Regions from separate parts of the Caballeronia sp. EK genome, predicted to be linked through region 2. Evidence: riboswitches for the same ligand, from Rfam matches in the RefSeq annotation. Region 2 holds a riboswitch; the other holds the start of a gene.
The links. A riboswitch is a leader RNA that binds a small molecule or an ion and turns the genes downstream of it on or off. The one in region 2 is predicted to bind thiamine pyrophosphate.

Region 1: linked by a shared signal. The riboswitch ahead of IAG25_RS37100 (FAD-dependent oxidoreductase) and the one ahead of thiC (phosphomethylpyrimidine synthase ThiC) in region 2 are both predicted to bind thiamine pyrophosphate.

What each region holds. Positions count from the first base shown of each region.
Region 1 is NZ_JACSUE010000023.1:21,563-32,319, reverse strand. It holds gene IAG25_RS37115 (glutamate synthase-related protein) at 1-186, shown strand, start outside; gene IAG25_RS37110 (glutamate synthase subunit beta) at 268-1,734, shown strand; gene IAG25_RS37105 (ABC transporter ATP-binding protein/permease) at 1,802-3,544, opposite strand; TPP riboswitch at 3,776-3,900, shown strand; gene IAG25_RS37100 (FAD-dependent oxidoreductase) at 4,084-5,232, shown strand; gene thiS (sulfur carrier protein ThiS) at 5,249-5,446, shown strand; gene IAG25_RS37090 (thiazole synthase) at 5,467-6,273, shown strand; gene thiE (thiamine phosphate synthase) at 6,270-7,355, shown strand; gene IAG25_RS37080 (ABC transporter ATP-binding protein) at 7,453-8,268, shown strand; gene mlaE (lipid asymmetry maintenance ABC transporter permease subunit MlaE) at 8,265-9,032, shown strand; gene mlaD (outer membrane lipid asymmetry maintenance protein MlaD) at 9,126-9,707, shown strand; gene IAG25_RS37065 (MlaA family lipoprotein) at 9,718-10,608, shown strand; gene IAG25_RS37060 (MlaC/ttg2D family ABC transporter substrate-binding protein) at 10,733-10,757, shown strand, end outside.
Region 2 is NZ_JACSUE010000019.1:31,764-42,520, reverse strand. It holds gene IAG25_RS35245 (sensor histidine kinase) at 1-555, shown strand, start outside; gene IAG25_RS35240 (entericidin A/B family lipoprotein) at 740-874, shown strand; gene IAG25_RS35235 (DUF4397 domain-containing protein) at 1,060-1,842, opposite strand; gene IAG25_RS41735 (hypothetical protein) at 2,225-2,665, opposite strand; gene IAG25_RS35230 (tetratricopeptide repeat protein) at 2,588-3,745, shown strand; gene IAG25_RS35225 (YadA family autotransporter adhesin) at 3,846-5,273, opposite strand; gene IAG25_RS35215 (EamA family transporter) at 5,902-6,843, opposite strand; TPP riboswitch at 7,088-7,229, shown strand; gene thiC (phosphomethylpyrimidine synthase ThiC) at 7,376-9,307, shown strand; gene IAG25_RS35205 (glycine zipper 2TM domain-containing protein) at 9,602-9,781, shown strand; gene IAG25_RS35200 (hypothetical protein) at 9,991-10,497, shown strand.

The DNA.
Region 1 (10,757 bases), on a different contig from region 2:
GACGAAGCGCTGCTCAAGGGCCTGATCGAGCGTCACTTCCAGTTCACCGGTTCGCCGCGCGCGAAGTCGCTGCTCGAGAACTGGGACTCGGCTCGCCGCCAGTTCGTCAAGGTGTTCCCGACCGAGTACAAGCGCGCGCTCACCGAGCTCGGCGCGAAGAAGTCGAAGGACGCCATCGCGGCTTAAGGCCCGAATCGCAACGTTTAGAAAGGCTCTCCGGTGCGTGTGCATCGGGGAGCGCGATCCTCACCAAATACAGAGAAAGAAATGGGCAAGGCAACCGGTTTTCTCGAATTCGAACGCCGCCACGAGGCGTACGAAGCACCGCTGACCCGCGTCAAGCATTACAAGGAATTCGTCGCCGCGCTGACGGATGAAGACGCCAAGGTTCAAGGCGCGCGCTGCATGGATTGCGGCATTCCGTTCTGCAACAACGGCTGCCCGGTCAACAACATCATTCCGGACTTCAACGATCTCGTGTTCCAGCAGGACTGGAAGAGCGCGATCAACGTGCTGCACTCGACCAACAACTTCCCCGAATTCACGGGCCGCATCTGTCCGGCACCGTGCGAAGCGGCGTGCACGCTCGGCATCAACGACGATCCGGTCGGCATCAAGTCGATCGAGCACGCGATCATCGACAAGGCATTCACCGAAGGCTGGGTCGTGCCGCAGCCGCCGAAGCACAAGACGGGCAAGAAGGTCGCTGTCGTCGGTTCGGGTCCTGCGGGCCTCGCGGCGGCGCAGCAGCTCGGGCGCGCGGGGCATGAAGTCGTCGTGTTCGAGAAGAACGATCGCATCGGCGGTCTGCTGCGTTACGGCATCCCCGACTTCAAGCTGGAGAAGTGGCTGATCGACCGCCGTATGCGTCAGATGGAAGCCGAAGGCGTGTCGTTCCGCACGAACGTGTTCATCGGCAAGGATCCGTTGCCGGCCTACATCGGCAACACGGCGAAGGAAACGATCACGCCGGACGAGCTGAAGGAACAGTTCGACGCGGTCGTGATCGCGGGCGGCTCGGAAACGCCGCGCGATTTGCCGGTGCCGGGCCGCGAGCTGGAAGGCATCTACTACGCGATGGAATTCCTGCCGCAGCAGAACAAGGTCAACGCCGGCGACAAGCTGACGGATCAACTGCTGGCGAAGGGCAAGCATGTCGTCGTGATCGGCGGCGGCGATACGGGTTCGGACTGTGTGGGCACGTCGAATCGTCATGGCGCGAAGAGCGTGGCGCAGTTCGAACTGCTCGCGCAACCGCCCGAGGAAGAAAACAAGCCGCTCGTGTGGCCGTATTGGCCGATCAAGCTGCGCACGTCGTCGTCGCATGAAGAAGGTTGCGATCGCGACTGGTCGGTGGCGACGAAGCGCTTCGAAGGCAAGAACGGCAAGGTCGAAAAGCTGATCGCGGTGCGCGTCGAGTGGAAGGGCGGCAAGATGCAGGAAGTGCCGAATTCCGAATTCGAACTGAAGGCCGATCTCGTGCTGCTCGCGATGGGTTTCACCCAGCCGGTGTCGCCCGTGCTGGAGGCGTTCGGCGTCGAGAAAGATGCGCGCGGGAACGTGCGCGCGGCGACCGAAGGCGACAAGGCGTATTACACGTCGGCGGACAAGGTGTTCACGGCGGGCGATATGCGCCGTGGTCAGTCGCTGGTCGTCTGGGCGATTCGCGAAGGACGTCAGTGTGCGCGATCGGTGGATGCGTATCTGATGGGGTCGAGCGAGTTGCCGCGGTAGGTCGTCGAGCGACGATGCGAAAAGGCCACGCAGTTGCGTGGCCTTTTTTGTTTTGACTGCGGGCGTGTCAAACCTCCGCCATCGCCCTCTCGATCTCGATCTTGTAATCATGGAACATCGCCACCGACTCGCGATGCGCCACGCTCAGAATCGCCGCCTTCGGCAGCCGCTCCACAAGCGTGTTGTAGATATGCAGTTCGTTTTCCGCGTCGAGCGCGCTGGTGGCTTCATCGAGGAACACGAAGTCCGGCTTGTGCAGCAGCACGCGCGCCGCGGCAAGACGCTGTTGCTCGCCCGGCGACAGACTCCGCGCCCAGTGCGCGCTTTCCTCCAGCCGGTCCGCATACGCTTCGAGATTGCACAGACGCAGCGCTTCGCGCGATTCGTCGTCGCTGAACGTGCCGCCGGGCGACGGATACGACAGCGCCGCGCGCAGCGTCCCGATCGGCAGATAGCTCATTTGCGGGATGAACATCATTTTTGCGTCGACGGGCGCGTCGATGGTGCCGTCGCCGAACGGCCATAAGCCGGCCAGCGCGCGCATCAACGTGCTCTTGCCCGACCCGGACGGCCCGACGACGAGCCAGCGCGAGCCCGGCTCGATCGACACGTTCGCCACGCGCGAGAGCGGCGTGCCGTTGGGCAGCGCGAGCATGAGGCCGTTCGTCGTGAGCGAAGGCGTGCTCGTGTAATGCAGATTGATGCCGCCGTGTTCCGTCGCCGGCGACGTTTCCTCGCGGATATGAGTCGAGCGCATCACGCGTTTGAATTCGCGCAGACGGTTGACGGTAGCGCGCCATTCGACCAACGTCGAATAACTATTGATGAACCATGAAAACGAATCGCTGACCGTGCCGAACGCCGATGAAATCTGCATCAGCACGCCAAACGAAAACGCGCCCGCGAAATAGCGCGGCGCGGCGACCATGATCGGAAAGATGATCGCGATCTGCCCGTAGAAGCTCAGCACGAAGGTCATGCGCTTCGTGTACTTCATGATGAGCCACCAGTTGTCGCGAATGCGCTGGAAGATGGTCTTGGCGTTGGCGGTCTCGGTGGAGATGCCGTCGTAGAACGCGATCTGCTCGGCGTTTTCGCGCACGCGAATCAGCCCGAAGCGAAAATCCGCTTCCACTTTCTGCTGCTGATAGTTGATCGACACGAGCGGATGCCCGACCTTCTGGATGATCAGCGAGCCGAGAATCGCATAGAGCGCGGCGGCCCACACCATGTAGCCCGGAATCGTGATCGGCGTGGCGCCGAGCGAGAACGTGAGCGCGCCCGCGATGGTCCAGAGAATCGTGATGAAGGTGACGAGCGTGACGAGCGTCGAAAGCAGGTCGAGCGACAGCGAAAGCGTGGTGGTGGCGAAGGACTGGAGGTCGTCGGAAATACGCTGGTCGGGGTTGTCGGCGAGGCGATCGCGCTCGATACGGTAGAACGCCTTGTCGCCAAGCCATTGCTCCAGAAACCGGTTGGTGAGCCACTGCCGCCAGCGGAACGCGAGCATCTGCCGCAGATAGCGCCCGTACACCGCGAGCAGGATGTACGCGAACGCGAGGCCCGTGAAGATCAGCAGCAGATGCGGGAAGTCCTTGACGTTCTTGTTCTGCAGCGCGTTGTAGAAGTCGGCGTTCCAGCTGTTGAGCCGGACATTGATCCACACGACCGTCATGTTGATCGCGATGATCGCGACGAGCAGGCCCCACGCGAAACCGCGCTCCTCCGAGACCCAGTAGGGCTTGATGAGGCTCCAGGCCGAGACTTCGTCGGCCTTCTGCTGCGTGCTTTCGGTACGAGTGTTGGTCATGAGCTTCCTGCTGATGCGCCCCGTGGCGCCCGATTGTGACGTCCGCGGCCGGGCCGCGCGCGGCGTTTTCCGGCCCCGTAAATTGTTCCGGGATTCTCTTAACGCTCGCTTAATTTCGTGCGATTGGCCGGCGAACCATGTTCGCGGCATTGTGCCAGAGTGCCGACGCGCGCGATAAAAGGCGGGCAATCCCGGTTTGCAGCGGCTTCGCCTTTCATGTTTTAATGATCCTCGACGAAACAGGGGTGCTTCGCGTGCATCGGCGGCCGGAACGGTCGGCAGCGCGGCGAGGCTGAGAGAGACCCTTTGCACCCGATCCGGGTAATACCGGCGAGGGAAGTTTCCGGAGAACGCGCGAATCCCGCGCCATTCCTCCAGTCTCTTCCAGTATTTTTCTTCCGCCCGGCACGTTTCATCCGATGCCGAGCCGGTCTCTCCGCTGATTTCGTCCTCGTGATGTGGCGTCGCGCCAGCACGGTCGAGATCGCGTACTTCGTCTCCTCGTGCGGTGCAGCGTCACGCCCTTTGGAGACATCGAATTGAACAGGATCGAACAGGGCGCGCCGCGCGGGCAGGACTTCGCCGTCGTCGGCGGTGGCCTCGTCGGACGGCTCGTCGCCTGGCAGCTCGCGGGCGCGGGCCATGACGTCGCGCTCTACGAACGCGGCGATGCGGCGGGAACGCAATCGGCTGCGTGGGTCGCCGCCGCGATGCTCGCGCCGCTCGCCGAAGCGGCGAGCGCGGAGCCGCTCGTGGTCGGCCTCGGCGCGGCGTCGCTCGAACGCTGGCCGCGTCTCATCGAGCAATTGCCTGAGCCGGTCTTCTTTCAGCGCAACGGCACGCTCGTCGTGTGGCACGGTGCGGATCGCGCCGAGGCGCCACTCTTCGAGCGCCGTCTGCGCGCCAATTCGCCTCCCGATCTGCTCGATGGCGGCTTCGTCAAGCTCGCGGGCGCGCAAGTCGCGCAGGCCGAACCCGCGCTCGGAACGCGCTTCGCGCAGGGCTGGCTGCTGCCGAACGAAGGCCAGCTGGATAACCGCCAAGCCCTGAGCGCGCTCGCGGCCGGACTCGCTGCGCGCGGCGTGGGCACGCACTGGAACACGCCGGTCGACGCAATGCCCGACGCCCGCTGGATCATCGATTGTCGTGGTCTGGGCGGAAAGCCCGCGTGGCCCGCGCTGCGCGGCATCCGCGGCGAAGTCGCGCGCGTGCATGCGCCGGGCATCGGGCTTTCGCGGCCGGTGCGGCTGCTGCATCCGCGCTATCCGCTCTATATCGCGCCGAAGGAGAACGATATGTACGTGATCGGCGCGACGGAAGTGGAAGGCGAAGACATGTCGCCCGTCAGCGTGCGCTCGGCGCTCGAACTGCTGAGCGCGGCTTTCGCCGTGCATCCGGGCTTCGGCGAGGCGCGCATCCTCGAACTGAATTCGCATTGCCGGCCGACCTTGCCGGATCATCGGCCGGCAATTGTCTGGGACGGGGCGCGGACCTTGCGCGTGAACGGCCTGTACCGGCACGGTTTCATGATCGCGCCCGAAGTCGCGGATGCCGCGAGCCATCTGGCCGAAGCGCTCGCTTCAGGCGACGTCGCCGATGCCGACACCTTCTCCGATTTCCGCGGCGCCGCGCGCTGGCCCGAACTGCTGCACGGCGAGTTCTCGGTCGCGCCCGCGCTTTCGCATTGAGCAAGAGACAAACGAGATGAACATCCACATCAATCAGCGTGTCTTCGATTTGCCCGACACCGCCACCGTTACCGAAGCGCTCGCCGCGTTCGGCGCGAAGCCGCCGTTCGCGGTTGCGTTGAACGGCCAGTTCGTCGGGCGCGGCGAGCACGCCACGAAAACGCTCGCCGCGGGCGACAAGCTCGACGTCGTGTCGCCCGTCGCGGGCGGCTGAATTCCGAAAAGGATCGAATCATGACCATATCCACCGCCGACGTTCTCACGCTCTACGGCGAGACCTTTCCGAGCCGCGTGCTGCTCGGCACTTCGCGTTATCCGTCGCTGCAATCGCTGTCCGACTCCATCGACGCCGCGCGGCCCGGCATGGTCACGGTCGCGCTGCGCCGCCAGTCGGAAACGGGCGAAGCCGGCTTTTTCGATGTGCTGAAGCGCCACGGCGTCGCGCTGCTTCCCAACACGGCCGGATGTCAGAGCGTCGACGAAGTGCTCACCACCGCCCATATGGCGCGCGAAGTCTTCGAAACGCCGTGGATCAAGCTGGAGCTGATCGGCGACGATTACACGCTGCAGCCCGACCCGATCGGCCTCGTGGAAGCTGCGGCGAAGCTGATCCGCGAAGGCTTCAAGGTGCTGCCGTATTGCACGGAAGACCTCGTGATCGGCAGGCGCCTTCTCGATGCCGGCTGTGAAGCGCTGATGCCGTGGGGCGCGCCGATCGGCACCGGCAAAGGCGTGACCAATCCTTACGGGCTGCGCACGCTGCGCGAGCGGCTGCCGGACGTGCCGCTGATCGTCGATGCCGGTCTCGGTGTGCCGTCGCACGCCTGCCAGGTGATGGAATGGGGCTTCGACGGCGTGCTGCTCAATACGGCCGTATCGCAGGCGACTTTCCCGCCGCAAATGGCGCGGGCCTTTGCGCTGGGCGTCGAGGCGGGGCGCACCGCATTTCTCGCCGGCCCGATGGCCGAGCGCGACAGCGCGCAGGCGAGCACGCCGGTCGTCGGCATGCCGTTCTGGCATCAGGACGGAGGCGCGGCATGAGCTTGCTGAATCGCGAAGTTTTCTGGCCGCCGGCCGACGAACTGATCGAAGTCGCCGAGCGGATTCGCGCGCGTCTGGGCGAATGGCCCGCGGCCGAAACGCGCTGGCGCATCTGCCTGACCGCGGCGGAATCGCCGAAAGCCGGAGATCTGATCGTCGCGGCCGAGTTGCACGACGCGGACAGCGCGCGGCTCCTGGCGAGCGGCGCGGCGGTGCTCGACGCGCGTGACGGCCGCGTGACGCTGCATCGTGGCAACGAACGTTTCGCGCTGGAAGGCGAATGGTCCGATGATTGGCTGGCCGCGCTCGCCGCTTTCCTCGATTGCAACTTCGAACCGCACGACGCGCTCACGCTCGCGCTCGCCTGGCGCGCGGGCGATGAAAACAAGGCCGACGCGTGGCCTGTCGATTTCGCTACGTTTCCGCGCGTCGCCGATTTGCCGCCGGCTCCCGAGGGCGGCTTCCCGGCGTGTCCCGATCGCCTCGGCCTGTATCCGGTGTTGCCGAGCGCGGACTGGGTGGAACGCGTGCTGGACCTCGGCGTGCGCACCGCGCAATTGCGCCGCAAATCGACCGACGCCGCCGATTTGAGCCGCGAAATCGCACGCTCGGTCGAGGCAGGGCGTCGGCATGACGCGCAGCTTTTCATCAACGACCACTGGCGCGAGGCGATCGCGGCGGGCGCGTACGGCGTGCATCTCGGCCAGGAAGACGTGCAGACGGCCGATCTGAACGCGATCGCGAAGGCCGGCGTTCGACTCGGACTGTCGACGCACGGCTATTACGAGATGCTGCGCGCGCTGCATTTCAAGCCGAGCTATCTCGCGCTCGGCGCTGTTTTCCCGACCACGACGAAAATCATGCCGACCAAGCCGCAGGGGCTCGCACGGCTCACGCGCTACGTGCAGCTTCTGTCGGGACGCGTGCCGCTCGTCGCGATCGGCGGAATCGACGCCAAGGTGATGCCGGACGTCCTCGCGACGCGCGTCGGCAGCGCCGCGGTCGTGCGCGCGGTCACCGAAGCGGCGGACACGGCGGCAGCGGTCTCGTTGCTGCAACAAATGTTTGCAAGTCAATGGTGAAAAATCCCAAAAACGAAGGGGCGCAAACCTAGGCAAAGCACCGATTGCACGCAGGCCCTATAATTCGGCCTTTTGCGTCAACGGAATCTCTTACCCAGTGCCTGCTTCTTCCGAGACTCTGCTGGAGCTACGCGACGTCGATTTCGGCTACGGCGACCGGCTCGTACTGTCGAACCTGAACATGCGTTTCCCGCGTGGGCAGGTGGTCGCGGTCATGGGCGGCTCCGGCTGCGGCAAAACCACGACCTTGCGCCTGGTCGGCGGCCTCGTGAAGGCGAGCCGCGGCCAGGTCATGTTCGATGGACAGGACGTCGGCGCGCAGACGCGCGACGGTTTGTACGCGCTGCGCCGCAAGATGGGCATGCTGTTTCAGTTCGGCGCGCTGTTCACTGACCAAACCGTGTTCGAGAACGTTGCGTTCCCGCTACGCGAGCACACGGATCTGCCGGAAGCGTTGATCCGCGATCTCGTTCTGATGAAGCTGAACGCCGTCGGTCTGCGCGGCGCGCGCGATCTCGCGCCGTCCGAAATTTCGGGCGGCATGGCGCGGCGTGTGGCGCTCGCCCGTGCCATCGCGCTCGATCCGCAGCTCATGATGTACGACGAACCGTTCGCCGGCCTCGATCCCATCTCGCTCGGCATCACGGCGCAACTCATCCGCACGATTAACGACGCGCTCGGCGCAACCTCCATTCTCGTCACGCACGACGTGCCGGAATCGTTCGCCATCGCCGACTACGTGTATTTCATCGCGAACGGCGGCATCCACGCCGAAGGCACGCCGGCGGAGCTGCGCGCATCGCAGGACCCGACCGTGCGCCAGTTCATCGACGGCACGCCGGACGGCCCGTTCAAGTTCCACTACGCGAGCACGCCGCTCGCCGCGGATTTCGGCATCGGAGGGCAGGCATGATCAGCGCGCTCGGACGCTGGGTGCTCGACGGTTTCGGCACCGCGGGCTACGCGACGCGCATGTTCCTGCGCCTCGTGCTCGAATTGTTTTCGCTGTTGCGTCGCCCGCGACTCGTCACGAAACAGATCCACTTCGTCGGCAATTATTCGCTCGTGATCATCGCGGTGTCGGGATTGTTCGTCGGCTTCGTGCTTGGCTTGCAGGGCTATTACACGCTGAGCCGCTACGGCTCGGAACAGGCGCTCGGTCTGCTCGTCGCGCTATCGCTCGTGCGCGAGCTCGGGCCGGTCGTCACGGCGCTGTTGTTCGCGGGGCGCGCGGGCACGTCGCTCACCGCCGAAATCGGGCTGATGAAGGCGGGCGAGCAACTCACCGCGATGGAAATGATGGCGGTCGACCCGCTCAAGGTGGTCGTCGCGCCGCGCATGTGGGCGGGCATCATCGCCATGCCGGTTCTCGCGGCCATTTTCAGCGCGGTCGGCATCATCGGGGGCTACGTCGTCGGCGTGATCCTGATCGGCGTCGATCCGGGCGCGTTCTGGTCGCAGATGCAGGGCGGCGTGGATGTGTGGCGCGATGTCGGCAATGGCGTCATCAAGAGCATCGTGTTCGGCTTCGCGGTGACGTTCATCGCGTTGTTCCAGGGCTACGAGGCAAAGCCGACGCCGGAAGGCGTGTCGCGAGCGACGACCAAGACCGTCGTGTACGCGTCGCTCGCCGTACTCGGGCTCGATTTCCTGCTGACCGCATTGATGTTCAGCTAATGGACCAAGCGCAGGCGCCGGGCAAGGCGCGGGCGTTGTGAAAGGCACAGACCATCACGCGCCATCTGCGAAAAGATTCTCTTTGGGAAGACGATGAAAAAGACTGCTCTCGACTTTTGGGTCGGCCTCTTCGTGGTGCTCGGTTTCGTGGCGCTGCTCTTTCTTGCGCTGAAGGCGGGCAACATGAGCTCCCTGTCGTTCCAGCAAACCTACGAGGTGAAGCTCAAGTTCGACAACATCGGCGGGCTCAAGGCGCGCGCGCCGGTCAAGAGCGCGGGCGTGACGGTCGGGCGCGTGGGCGGCATCGGCTTCGACTCGAACACGTACCAGGCTGTCGTCACGATCGATATCGACAAGCAGTACCAGTTCCCGAAGGATTCGTCCGCGAAGATCCTGACGTCGGGTCTGCTCGGTGAGCAGTACATCGGCCTCGAGCCGGGCGGCGACGATCAAATGTTGAAGAACGGCGACACCATCACGATGACGCAATCGGCCGTGGTCCTCGAAAACCTGATCGGCCAGTTCCTCTACAACAAGGCGGCGGATTCCGGCGCCTCGAAATCATCGGCAGCGCCGGCAGCGCCTGCGCCCGCACCGGCTTTCCCGGGCGCGGCGAGCGCGATGGGCGCATCGGGCGCGGCCGGGGCGAATGCCGCCTCGGCACCGGCTCAATAAGGAGAACAGCATGCAGGCGATGGGGATGCGGCGCGCAATCATCGTGGCGGGCGCGATCGCGCTCGCCGGCTGCACGACGGTGACGACACCAACCAAAGGGGATCCGCTCGAGAGCTACAACCGGACGATGTTCACGATCAACGATACCGTCGATCAGTACGCGTTGAAGCCGGTGGCGAAGGGTTACGTGTGGGCCGTGCCGGAGCCGGTGCGCAACAGCGTGACAAACTTCTTCTCGAATATCGGTGACGTCTACATCGCCGCGAACAATCTGCTGCAGTTGAAGATTGCGGATGGCGTATCGGACATCATGCGCGTCGCGATCAACACGCTGTTCGGCGTCGGCGGCCTATTCGACGTCGCGACCATCGCGAAGCTGCCGAAGCACTCGGGCGATTTCGGCCTGACGCTCGGGCACTATGGCGTGCCGGCCGGCCCGTATGTCGTGCTGCCGTTGCTCGGGCCGAGCACCGTGCGGGATTCGGCGGGTTTGGTCGTCGATTATTTCGGCAATCCGCTCACCTACGTGAGCCCGGATTCGGTGAGCTGGGCGCTCTATGGCGTGAACCTCATCAATGTGCGCGCGAATTTGCTCGGCGCGACCGACGTGCTCGCCGATGCCGCTCTCGACAAGTACTCGTTCGTGCGTAACGCGTACTTGCAACGCCGTCAGTACCTGATCTCCGGCGGCGACAGCAACATGCCGGATTACGGCGAAGCGCCGCTGCCGAATTACGGCGACGAGGGCGCGGCTGCCGCGGCAGGCGCATCGGCCACAGCGGTTCCGGCTCCGGCTTCGGGCACGGCCGCTGCGCCTGCTCCGGCGAGCGGACCCAGCAATACGGTGCCGGGCAATCAGTATGTCCCGCCGTCCGGTTTCCCATCATTCCGCTTGCGTTGAGCGAGTTTTCGCTAACGCGCGGTAACATATCTAACGACATTTCTTACGCTTTGGATGCTGCACCGCCTGAACTCGATTCAGGCGGCGCGCTCAAACCGAAGCCTCTACTTTTGCAGGGTCTGTGATGAAAAAACTTCTCCTTCTTCCCA
Region 2 (10,757 bases):
CGCGGCAAGCTCAAGAACACGGAACCCGCGATGGCCGAGAAACTCGCGCGCGCACTCGGCAATCTGGATCAGGGCATCGCATTGAAGCGACGCATCATCGAGGACATGCGGCCGACCGTGCTCGCCAGCTTCGGCCTTGTGACCGCGCTGCGCTCGCTTGCCGACGAAGCCGCGCAACGCAACGGCTGGAGCGTCGAGTTCGATCTGCCGGGCGACGACGTGAAGCTCGGCGAGGCGATCGAAATCGCGCTCTTTCGCGTCGCCCAGGAAACGCTGACCAACGCGGCGAAGTACGCGCACGCGAGCCGCATCCGCGTGACGCTCGACGTCGATGAAGAGAACGTGTCGCTCTCGATCATCGATGACGGCATCGGCATCCGGCCGCAGGATCTCAAGCGCACGCAGACGCATGGGCTCGTCGGCATGCGCCAGCGCGTCTCGGCGCGCGGCGGGCGCTTCGAGATCGAGCGCGCGTCGCCGCATGGCACGTCGATCAGCGTGTCGATGCCGCGTGAGCGCAGTGTCGATGCGCCCATCGTCGCGCCTTCCGCGTAGGACGATGCCGACATCGAATGCAGACGCCGCCGACAGCAAAATCGCAGCCGTGCCTACAGCCTGAGACCGACCGATTTTTTTATGATTGTTCACACCGGTATGCGGGGCGTCGAAGAGGTCCGTCACCAGACATGATGCGCGAACCCGATTCCAGTCACGCATTTCAACTCCAAGGGGAATAAACATGACTCGACTCATCGCTCTACTGCTGATTGCAGGCACGGCGGCTCTCGCGGGCTGCAACACCGTCTCGGGCGCTGGCCAGGACATTTCGAAGGGCGGTCAGGCCATTTCGAATTCCGCCGAGGAGCACAAGTAACGGGCGACGTGCGCCGCATCGTTGCGGCGCACGCGCTCAGGCGTTCCATAGCGTTGATGTAGGACCCTGTCTTCCCGCCACGTTCGCGTGGCGGGATTTTTTTTGCGTCGACGTTGGCGCGCGCCAAACGCAAAAAACCCGGCCGATGCTGCGCGGCCGGGTTTCGTTGCTTCAGGCGCTTGTCGTTATTGCGTGTCGGGCAGTTCCAGCGCCGGTTGCTGCGTGTTGCCGCCCTGCGCGACCAGCATACGGATCTTCTCCGGCACGAGTTGCGAGACCGCATTGCCTGAAGGCAGCGTCGTCACGAGCCAGTCCGCGTTGTTGACGAGCGTGAACGAGGCCGATGTGTAGACCGGCGTCTTCGTGCCCGGCAGCGTCGCGATCAACTGGTACGTGCCGCCCGAGACATAGATGGAATCCTGCGTCGTCGCGGGCACGGCGTTCTTGTAGGCGACACCCGCCATCGTCGGACTGACGCTCGCGATGTTCGTCCCCGGCGCGACGAGATAGATATCGAGGTTCGGCGCGTTCGTCGACGCGTTGAATGCGCGCACGCGCGCGCTGCTCGACAGCAAGCCCTTGTCGAACGGATCGTCGATGACCGCGATCGACGGCAGGAAGCCCGCGTCAGGCAGCGCGATCACCGTGTATTCGTGCCCTTTCGCCGCGTTCGAGATGCTCGTGTCGGTGGCGAGTTGCGTCGTCGTGTTGACGGCCGCGTAGGAGAAGCTGTGCTGGCCCGTGTCGATGTTCGCGAAGTTGGTCACCGCCTTGTAGGCGAGATTCGGCTGCAGGATCTTGGCGTTGTCGTAGAAGTCGACGTTCGGGCCGCTCGGAATCGCGTGAATGAAATGGACCTGCGCCGGGGTGACGCCGATTTCCTTGCCGACATCGTCGGAGCTTCCGCCGCAAGCGGAGAGCAAAGCGGCGACGGCGGCGAGCGCGGCAGCGGTGCGGATGAGCTTCATGGTTCCACCTTTTCTCTGGTTCTTTTCTATTCGAGTCCGTGGCGCGGGGGTGCGATGCCCGGCTGGGACTCTCCCTTGTTGGCCTTCCCTGCCCGCTTGCGACGAAGTTCGAATGCGAAGACGCGTGGAACGGGCGTTCGCATTGAGCAATCGACGTGCCCTTGATCGGTGCGTGGGCGCGTGGGTAGGCCGCGAAGCCTTGTGGGATAAGGCTTTGGTTTCGTTAGAGGATTGCTTCGGGAAGGTACGAGCGGCGAGTTCGGCACGATGACACGGCTGCAAATCCCACGATAGAAACACTCAATTTTCCAATCTGGCGAGTGGCAAATCGAAACCGATGGATAGAATCGGTGACGTGGTTCGCAAAACATTCGGAGTCGCTTCAGGAATGCAGGATGATTTTCAGTCGACGGCCGATTGCTATAACGCTGGCCAATGGCAAGGCGCTGTGTTTTGGAGTGAACGATGTCTGAGCATCGAATCGGATAACGCGGATGTGCTCCATTTGCGTGGTATCACCGCGCTTGCGCTTGACGATGCAAAAGACGCGCAACGCTGGGCTCTGAAAGCAATCGAGCGTTCGCCGAATCCGGTCTTCCTCAATACGCTCAGCGTGATTCAGACGCACCTGGGCGCATTCGCCCGCGCCGCGGAAATCGCGCGAACCGCACTCGAAATCGCAGCGCAAGGGCGCCCGGACATCGATAAGAGCGTCCTGCTCTATAACCTCGGTCGCGCGCTGCAATTGGATCTGCGCTTTGCGGAAGCGGCTGCGGTATATCGAGAGGTGATCGATCTCAACCCCGGTCATGTCGAGGCGCATAACAATCTCGGTGTGTCCTTAAGATCGCTTGGCCAGCTCGACGCGGCCGTCGAGCAACTCCATCATGCGCTGGCGATCCAACCGGCGAATCCGGTAGCTCATGGCAACCTCGGTCACGCGTTGCTCGCGTCGGGTCGATACAGGGACGCGTGGCCGCATTTCGAACATCGATGGTCCACGTTTCTGGATGAGCGCGGCGATTCGAAGATCAATCCTCCGAATCTGCCGATGCCTCAATGGAAAGGCGAAAGCACGCGGGCAGATCAGGATCGTCTGCTGGTACTGCACGAGCAGGGGCTGGGTGACACGCTTCACTTCTGCCGGTATATCCCGATGGCGATGGAGCGTTTCTCCCAGGTGGGCTTTGCCTGCCCCGAACCTCTTCGGCGCCTGTTGAGCCGCGCTTTCGGTTCGACGTCATCGAAGTTCGTGTACCTCGATGCGACGCGCGTTGACTTGCGACAGTGGGACATGTACAGCCCGCTGCTGTCACTGCCGATGACGTTCGACACGGATGCCGACTCCATCCCGGCCGCGATTCCGTACTTGCACGCGGAACCGCGCGCAGCGCAGCGCTGGTCGAAACGGCTCGCCGGCTTGCAAAACTCGGCACGGCCGCGTATCGGTCTTGTATGGGCCGGCGGCGGGCTGCTGCCGGAAGTGGATGCGAGACGAAGCATGCCGGTCGACAAAATCGACGCGCTCATCTCCTGGCCGCATGCGCTCTGGATCAGTTTGCAGAAGCCTGTGAGCGACGCGAAGAAACTGCAAAGCCGGCAGCGCGCCCATATCGTCGACTGGATGAACGAGATCGACGATTTCGCCGATACCGCCGCGCTCGTCGCATCGCTGGACCTCGTGATCTGTGTGGACACATCCATCGCGCATCTCGCCGGCGCAATGGGCAAGCGCGTATGGCTGCTCAATCGGTATCAGGGCTGCTGGCGCTGGATGCGCGATCGTGAGGATACGCCGTGGTATCCGAACATGCGGATCTTCAACCAGGAAACGTGTGGCGACTGGGACGAAGTGCTGGCACGGGTGCTCGCGGAACTGGAACGGGACGCCTGGCGGTCGTAGTCTCAAATGGCGAACCCGGGCACATCGTTATCGATGTGCCCGGGTCCGAGTGTCATCAGATGGAACTGGCGGAATGCCGCCCGTTCTATCGAACGTGTGCTTACCAGCGGTAGCCCGCCTGAGCCTTGAGGGCGGTCGAACCACCATTTGCCGACGAGACACCGACACCCAGGTTAAGGTTCATCGTCACCTGATAGGCCGCGGCGACGCCGACAGCGGTCGCGCTGCCGTAGTTGCCGACCGCCACGCCGGCCCACTTCTCGCCCGGGTTCAGCACCGGAATGCTCGGGATGGCCAAGGTCGACGCCGCTGCACGATCAGCGTAGCGTTCCATGTCTCGCCGCGTGCTGGCGATCGCCTGATCCGTATAGGCTTTCTCGCCTGCGACGGCCTGATCGGTGTAGGCGTTCGCTTGCGTGATCTTGTCGTTCAACTGATTGACGTTGACCGCGTCGGTGCCTTGCGTGCCGGCCGCGACGTTCGTGATCTGACGCTCGCTGCCTGCCGCGCCGACGGACACCGTATTTGCGCGATCCGCGACGGAGTTCGCACCGAGGGCGACCGAATTGTCGGCGCTGGCGTTCGCGTTCGCACCCATGGCGGTGGCGTGCGTGCCCGATGCCGTGGCGGTTTCACCGGCGTTGCCACTCGCTGCGAAGAGCGAGTCGGAGACGGCAGCGCTGACGACCGGAGCTGCGGCGCGCACGGTCGACTGGAGCATCGCGCTCCGGACAAGCCCGTTGCCGCCCTGGAGAGCCAGGATGTCGGCGGTGTTTTGCGCGACAAGTTGGCCTACTGCGTTCAACTGGTTCATGTTGACAGCGTCGTTGCCGTCGATGCCGTCGGCGACGTTGATAATCCGACGCGTTATCTCGCCGCCAACGCTGAAAACGTTCCCTTGTCCGCCATCACTACTGCCATTGCCGATCGCGACAGAGTCAGTACCTGAAGCAACCGCCCTGAAGCCGATCGCGACTGAACTTTCACCACTCGCATTGGAAGCCCAACCCATCGCTATTCCGCGCTCAGTAGACGAGGCCTCTACGCCCACGGCAATCGCGCCATTGCTCGCGCGCGAATTCGCACCAACGATGACGGCACCTTGAGAAGCTTTCGAGTTTGTGCCGATGACGACGCTGCTGTTTCCGGCTTGCGCGTACTGTCCGATGACAACAGAAGCTTGGGGCGGACCTGATGTATATTCCCAACCGTCTAACGGAAGCGCTTTCACGTTGTTTCCGATCAAAACGGCTCCCCAACCATCGGCATTGACCTGGTGATCGCCGATCATGGTCGCCATTACATCTGTATGGTTGTCGTCGCCATAGATATTCGTACCGTCTCGCGGCACGGGCTCTCCCCAAGGCGACACGCCCAGCGTGTTGTTCCAGCCTGTGATCGTCCCGGCCGAAGCACCGGAACCCGCCAGAACGGCCATGCTGATCAACACCCCCGTCATGACCGGCTTAAACCGAATTTGATTACGCTTCATATATAATTTCCCGATAATAAAATATTTGATGTACATCCCTCGCTGCGTTCGAATTCCGGCCAAGGTTCCCGAACGTAGCCTTCTTTTTCGCTCACGCGAAAATCACTTGCAACACGTGTTATCTCGCTGCCCGCAAATTATTGGCATTCCGCCGTATCACGGATAACGAGACATCAGAATCGCTTTGTTTGATGTTTTCAGGCGTTCGAAGAGTCTTTTATGACGAACGTCCGCCGTAACAATCAGTAATATGATTGTTTGCGGACAGCATTATAGTCAGACGATTGAAGACACTGTTGATTGCACCGCTTTTTGACAAATCACAGCGAGTTAAGCCGTCAACTCATTGCGTCGCTGAGAAAGGGGCTGAAATCGGAAGGCGTATTTAGCGTTGTGCAGTCGACCAGCTCGTCATTAGTGGCTTTTCCATGACGCTCAATGACCTTGATGAAGATGTCCCGGTCGCCGCCGTTAGCGTAAATAGTCGACTTGTCCGACATCGCGCTGACCGTCTGCGCGACTTCTTCCAGTAACCGGGCATTTTCCCGCGTGTTACAAAATCCCGTGACACTCGAATTGAAATGCCAGGGCAAGTGCGAAGACAGGTTGTTCGCTCTGCCGGCCTCAGGCGCGAAAGCCGTTTCGCGTCAGTTCACCACCAGCGCTAAGCCAACCCCCGTCGCCGATAATCAAACCAGAACGAAAGCCCGACCGAAAGCAAAATCACGACCGTCGCGATAACAGTCCATTGCGTGATGATTTCCCCGAGCAGCAACGCCCCCAGCAATACCGCAACGACCGGATTCACATAAAGACAACTCGTCGCGACAATCGTGCTCGTATTCCGAATCAAGAAGTTATACGCGACATAAGCCGCCATCGATCCGATCACCACGAGATAAATAAACGAAAATCCCGCGCCGACGCTCATATGCGTCACTCGCTCCCCCGCCGCCAACGCGATACCCGTCGCAATCAATCCACCGAGCCCGATCTGCAAAGCCGTCGACATCAGAAGATCCGAAGCCTGCGGCAGACGCGTCGCCAGATGCGCGCCGCCCGCCCAGAAAATCGCGGCACACAGAATCGCCAATGTGCCGACGGTCGAACTCGGAGAAGGATCGCCGTGATTCAGCAGCACGATGCCGATGAGTCCCAGCGCCACCGCGAACCATTCACCCCTGGCGACGCCGCGTCCGCTCAACGCGGTGAAGATCGTCGCGAAGAGCGGCACGGTGGCCACCATCACCGCGGCCGTGCCGGTTCCCACCGTGCGCATGCCGTAGGCCATCATCCCGCTCGACAAACCCTCCAGCAATGTGCCGACGATCGCCGCATTGCGCACTTCCCGCGCGCTGGGCCACACCGCCTTGCAATGCACGGCGATCACGAACAGCCCGACACCGGCGCACAGGTTGCGCAAACCGCCGAGCATGAGCGGCGGAAACGACTCGAGCGACAAATAAATCCCGAGATACGTCGAGCCCCACACGAGATAAACGACGGCCAGCGCAAGCGCGACCTGCCCTTTGAACGAGCGCGGCGCGCGAAACGGAAAACGGTCGGGGAAACTGAACGGCAGACGCGGCGGCGGCAAAGCGGACATGCATTACTCCGCGACGGCTGCGCGCCGGACAACTGCAAAAGGAACAGGGAAATACGCTGCGGCGACTACCAGACTGAACGGCATGACGGGACGAAAGAAGTGCGATTGCGCGAGGAGAGACCGCGCGATCCTCGGGAAAACCCCGATAATCCGCGGCGCCCGACATTATGCAGTAAGCACGGAACGCGTTTGCACAACTTTACGAATGGTTGCCAAGACGCCACGCCGCGGTGTAACGTGTCGGCTGCTAACGCGGGGGTCCTGCGTTGCACATCGCGATCTCGATCGGTTTTATCGACGAAATCGCTTCGTGTGGCGTGGGTGAGAAATACCCTTTGAACCTGATCTGGATAATGCCAGCGCAGGGAAGCGTTCGGGTTCCATGGTTTGCAGCATCCAGCCACTTCTTCCGGACCCGTACCTTTCCATCTCGTTCCTCCCTGTTTAGCTCCTGAATCAGCCGAGCTCGACTGCGTTCGTGTGTGCGTCGTCGTGCTTCGGCAATAAACCATCCCTACAGGAGAGACAGCACATGAATGCCAACCCGAAGTTCCTGTCCGAGAACGCCGTCGTCGATGCCGCCGCCATCGCGCCGCTGCCGAACTCGCGCAAGGTCTACGTGACCGGCTCGACGCCCGACATCCGCGTGCCGATGCGCGAGATCACGCAATCGGACACCCCCGACGGCTTCGGGGCGGAGAAGAACCCGCCGGTGTACGTGTACGACACCTCGGGCCCGTACACCGATCCCGACGCGAACATCGACATCCGCGCGGGTCTGCCCGCCGTGCGCGCGCAATGGATTGAAGCACGAGGCGACACCGAACAGCTCGACGGACTGTCGAGCGAATTCGGCCGCGAGCGCGCCGCCGATCCGAAGACGGCCGAACTGCGCTTTCCCGACCTGCATCGTCATCCGCGCCGCGCGCTGGCCGGGAAGAACGTCTCGCAGATGCACTACGCACGGCAAGGCATCATCACGCCCGAGATGGAGTACATCGCGATCCGCGAAAACCAGCGGCGCGCGGAATACCTCGAAAGCCTGAAGCACAGCGGCCCAAACGGCGAAAAGCTCGCCGCGATGATGGGTCGCCAGCATCCCGGACAGGCCTTCGGCGCGGCGGCGTTCGGCAAGGACGCGGCAAAGGAAATCACGCCCGAGTTCGTGCGCGAGGAAGTGGCGCGCGGCCGCGCGATCATCCCGGCAAACATCAATCACCCGGAAAGCGAGCCGATGATCATCGGCCGCAACTTCCTCGTGAAGATCAACGCGAACATCGGCAATTCGGCGGTGACGTCCTCCATCGGCGAGGAAGTCGACAAGATGACCTGGGCGATCCGCTGGGGCGGCGACACGGTGATGGATCTCTCGACGGGCAAGCACATCCACGAAACGCGCGAGTGGATCATCCGCAATTCGCCGGTGCCGATCGGCACGGTGCCGATCTATCAGGCGCTCGAAAAGGTCAACGGCAAGGCCGAGGACCTGACGTGGGAAATCTTCCGCGACACGCTCATCGAGCAGGCGGAACAGGGCGTCGATTACTTCACGATTCACGCGGGCGTGCGCCTGCAATACGTGCCGCTGACCGCCAACCGCATGACGGGCATCGTGTCGCGCGGCGGCTCGATCATGGCGAAGTGGTGCCTCGCACATCACAAGGAAAGCTTCATCTACGAGCACTTCGAAGACATCTGCGAAATCATGAAGCAATACGATGTCTCGTTCTCGCTCGGCGATGGCCTGCGCCCCGGCTCCATCTACGACGCCAACGACGAAGCGCAGCTCGGCGAACTCAAGACGCTCGGCGAACTGACGCAGATCGCGTGGAAGCATGACGTGCAGGTGATGATCGAAGGCCCCGGCCACGTGCCGATGCAGCTCATCAAGGAGAACATGGACCTGCAACTGGAATGGTGCGACGAAGCGCCGTTCTACACGCTCGGGCCGCTCACGACGGACATCGCGCCGGGATACGACCACATCACGTCGGGTATCGGTGCGGCGATGATCGGCTGGTTCGGCACCGCGATGCTCTGCTACGTCACGCCGAAGGAGCACCTCGGCCTGCCGAACAAGGACGACGTCAAGGTAGGCATCATCACCTACAAGCTGGCGGCGCACGCGGCGGATCTGGCGAAGGGTCATCCGGGCGCGCAGGTTCGCGACAACGCGTTGTCGAAAGCGCGCTTCGAGTTCCGCTGGGAGGACCAGTTCAACCTCGGCCTCGATCCCGACAAGGCGCGCGAATTCCACGACGAAACCCTGCCGAAGGATTCGGCCAAGGTCGCGCACTTCTGTTCGATGTGCGGCCCGCATTTCTGCTCGATGAAAATCACGCAGGACGTCCGCGATTTCGCCGCGAAGCAAGGCGTGAGCGAAAACGAGGCGCTCGCGAAGGGCATGGAGACGAAGGCGATCGAGTTCGTCAAGAAGGGCTCGGAGATTTACCAGCCGACTTGATGCTTGTTTCTGGCTGACAACGGCCTGTCGCACAGCGCGTGCGGCAGGCCGTTTTTTTATCGGAATCGGGCGCAAAGCCTTGTCGCGTCTGGATGAGCGGTTCATCGGACGATTCGGGCACTTTTCCTGCTAGAGAAGCGAACGAACCGGCGAAAACATGGCGGCCCTCGTTGGTCGACGCCGAAAACGGTCACTGCGCGGCTCGCGTAGCCGCGTGTGAACCGAAGCCGATTCATCTCATCATCGAATTGGAGAGTCGACATGAAAAACATCAAACAGATCGGCGCCGCTGCAATGGTCATTGCGTTTCTGGGAGGATTGACCGCTTGCGGCGACATGACCACGCGTCAACGGGATACCGCGATCGGCGCAGGCGTGGGCGCGGCCGGCGGAGCGGTGATCGGCGGCAGTGCACTTTCGACGTTGGGCGGCGCTGCAGTCGGCGGCGTCATCGGCAATCAGGTCGGCAAGTAAGGAGGTGGCCGTTTTAGGCGGCGAAGCGTTGCGCTTCGCCGCGTCAAACCGAACCGCTGTTTCATGTTTGTTACAGAAAGGCGTTTCGGTAATGCTTTGTCACATGACATCGGACGCCTGCGCGCCATCGTTCGTCTAAGCTGTTTCTAACGGACCGTTCGATTTTCATCGAGAAGAGTCCGGCAAGCCGTAGCGCAAGGAGCAGCATCATGATTTCCGCCTGTATTCCCGGACCCAGAACGGCCGCCGCCGCGCTCGCCGCCGGGCTGCTTCTCAGCGGGTGCTATTACCCTTACGGGTATCCGGCTTATCCACCCTATCCCGTCACGAGTGCGACCTACGCGCAGCGTGAGTTCGTCGTTCCCGCATCGGGAGCGGCGGTAGCGGCCTCGCCTGCCACGCTGCCGCCGCAGTACGAGTACGCCGTCGGCTCGCCCTATTCCGACTACTACCAGACCTATCCGTACCCTTATCCGTATCCGTACTATCCGTACGCCGGGTATCCGGCGTATTACGGCTATGGATATGGCTACGGCTATCCGGCGGTCTCGATCGGCTTCGGATACTGGGGCGGCGGCGGTTGCTGCTGGGGTCACGGATGGCACGGCGGAGGCTGGCATGGCAACGGCGGATGGCACGGCGGCGGAGGCGGAGGCCGCTGGCACGGTGGCGGCAGCAGCTGGCACGGTGGCGGGGGCGGCGGCCACGGACACTGAGCGCCGTGTCGCGATCGCGTTGGATGACACAGAAAAGCCGTCCGGCGCGCGCCTGCGTAACATAGCTGCAACATTTTCTGATCGACTCGCGGACTTACGCGCACATTACCCAACTGTGCGCCGGGACACTTTCCTTATCCGACAAGGCTTCGGCACATTTCGCCAGACGATTGGCACAGTTCTGGCTACATAGCTCCCCTATTCGACACGTCGCGACGGCGACCCACGCAGCAAACCTCGCGCGCATCGCTGGCGCACTT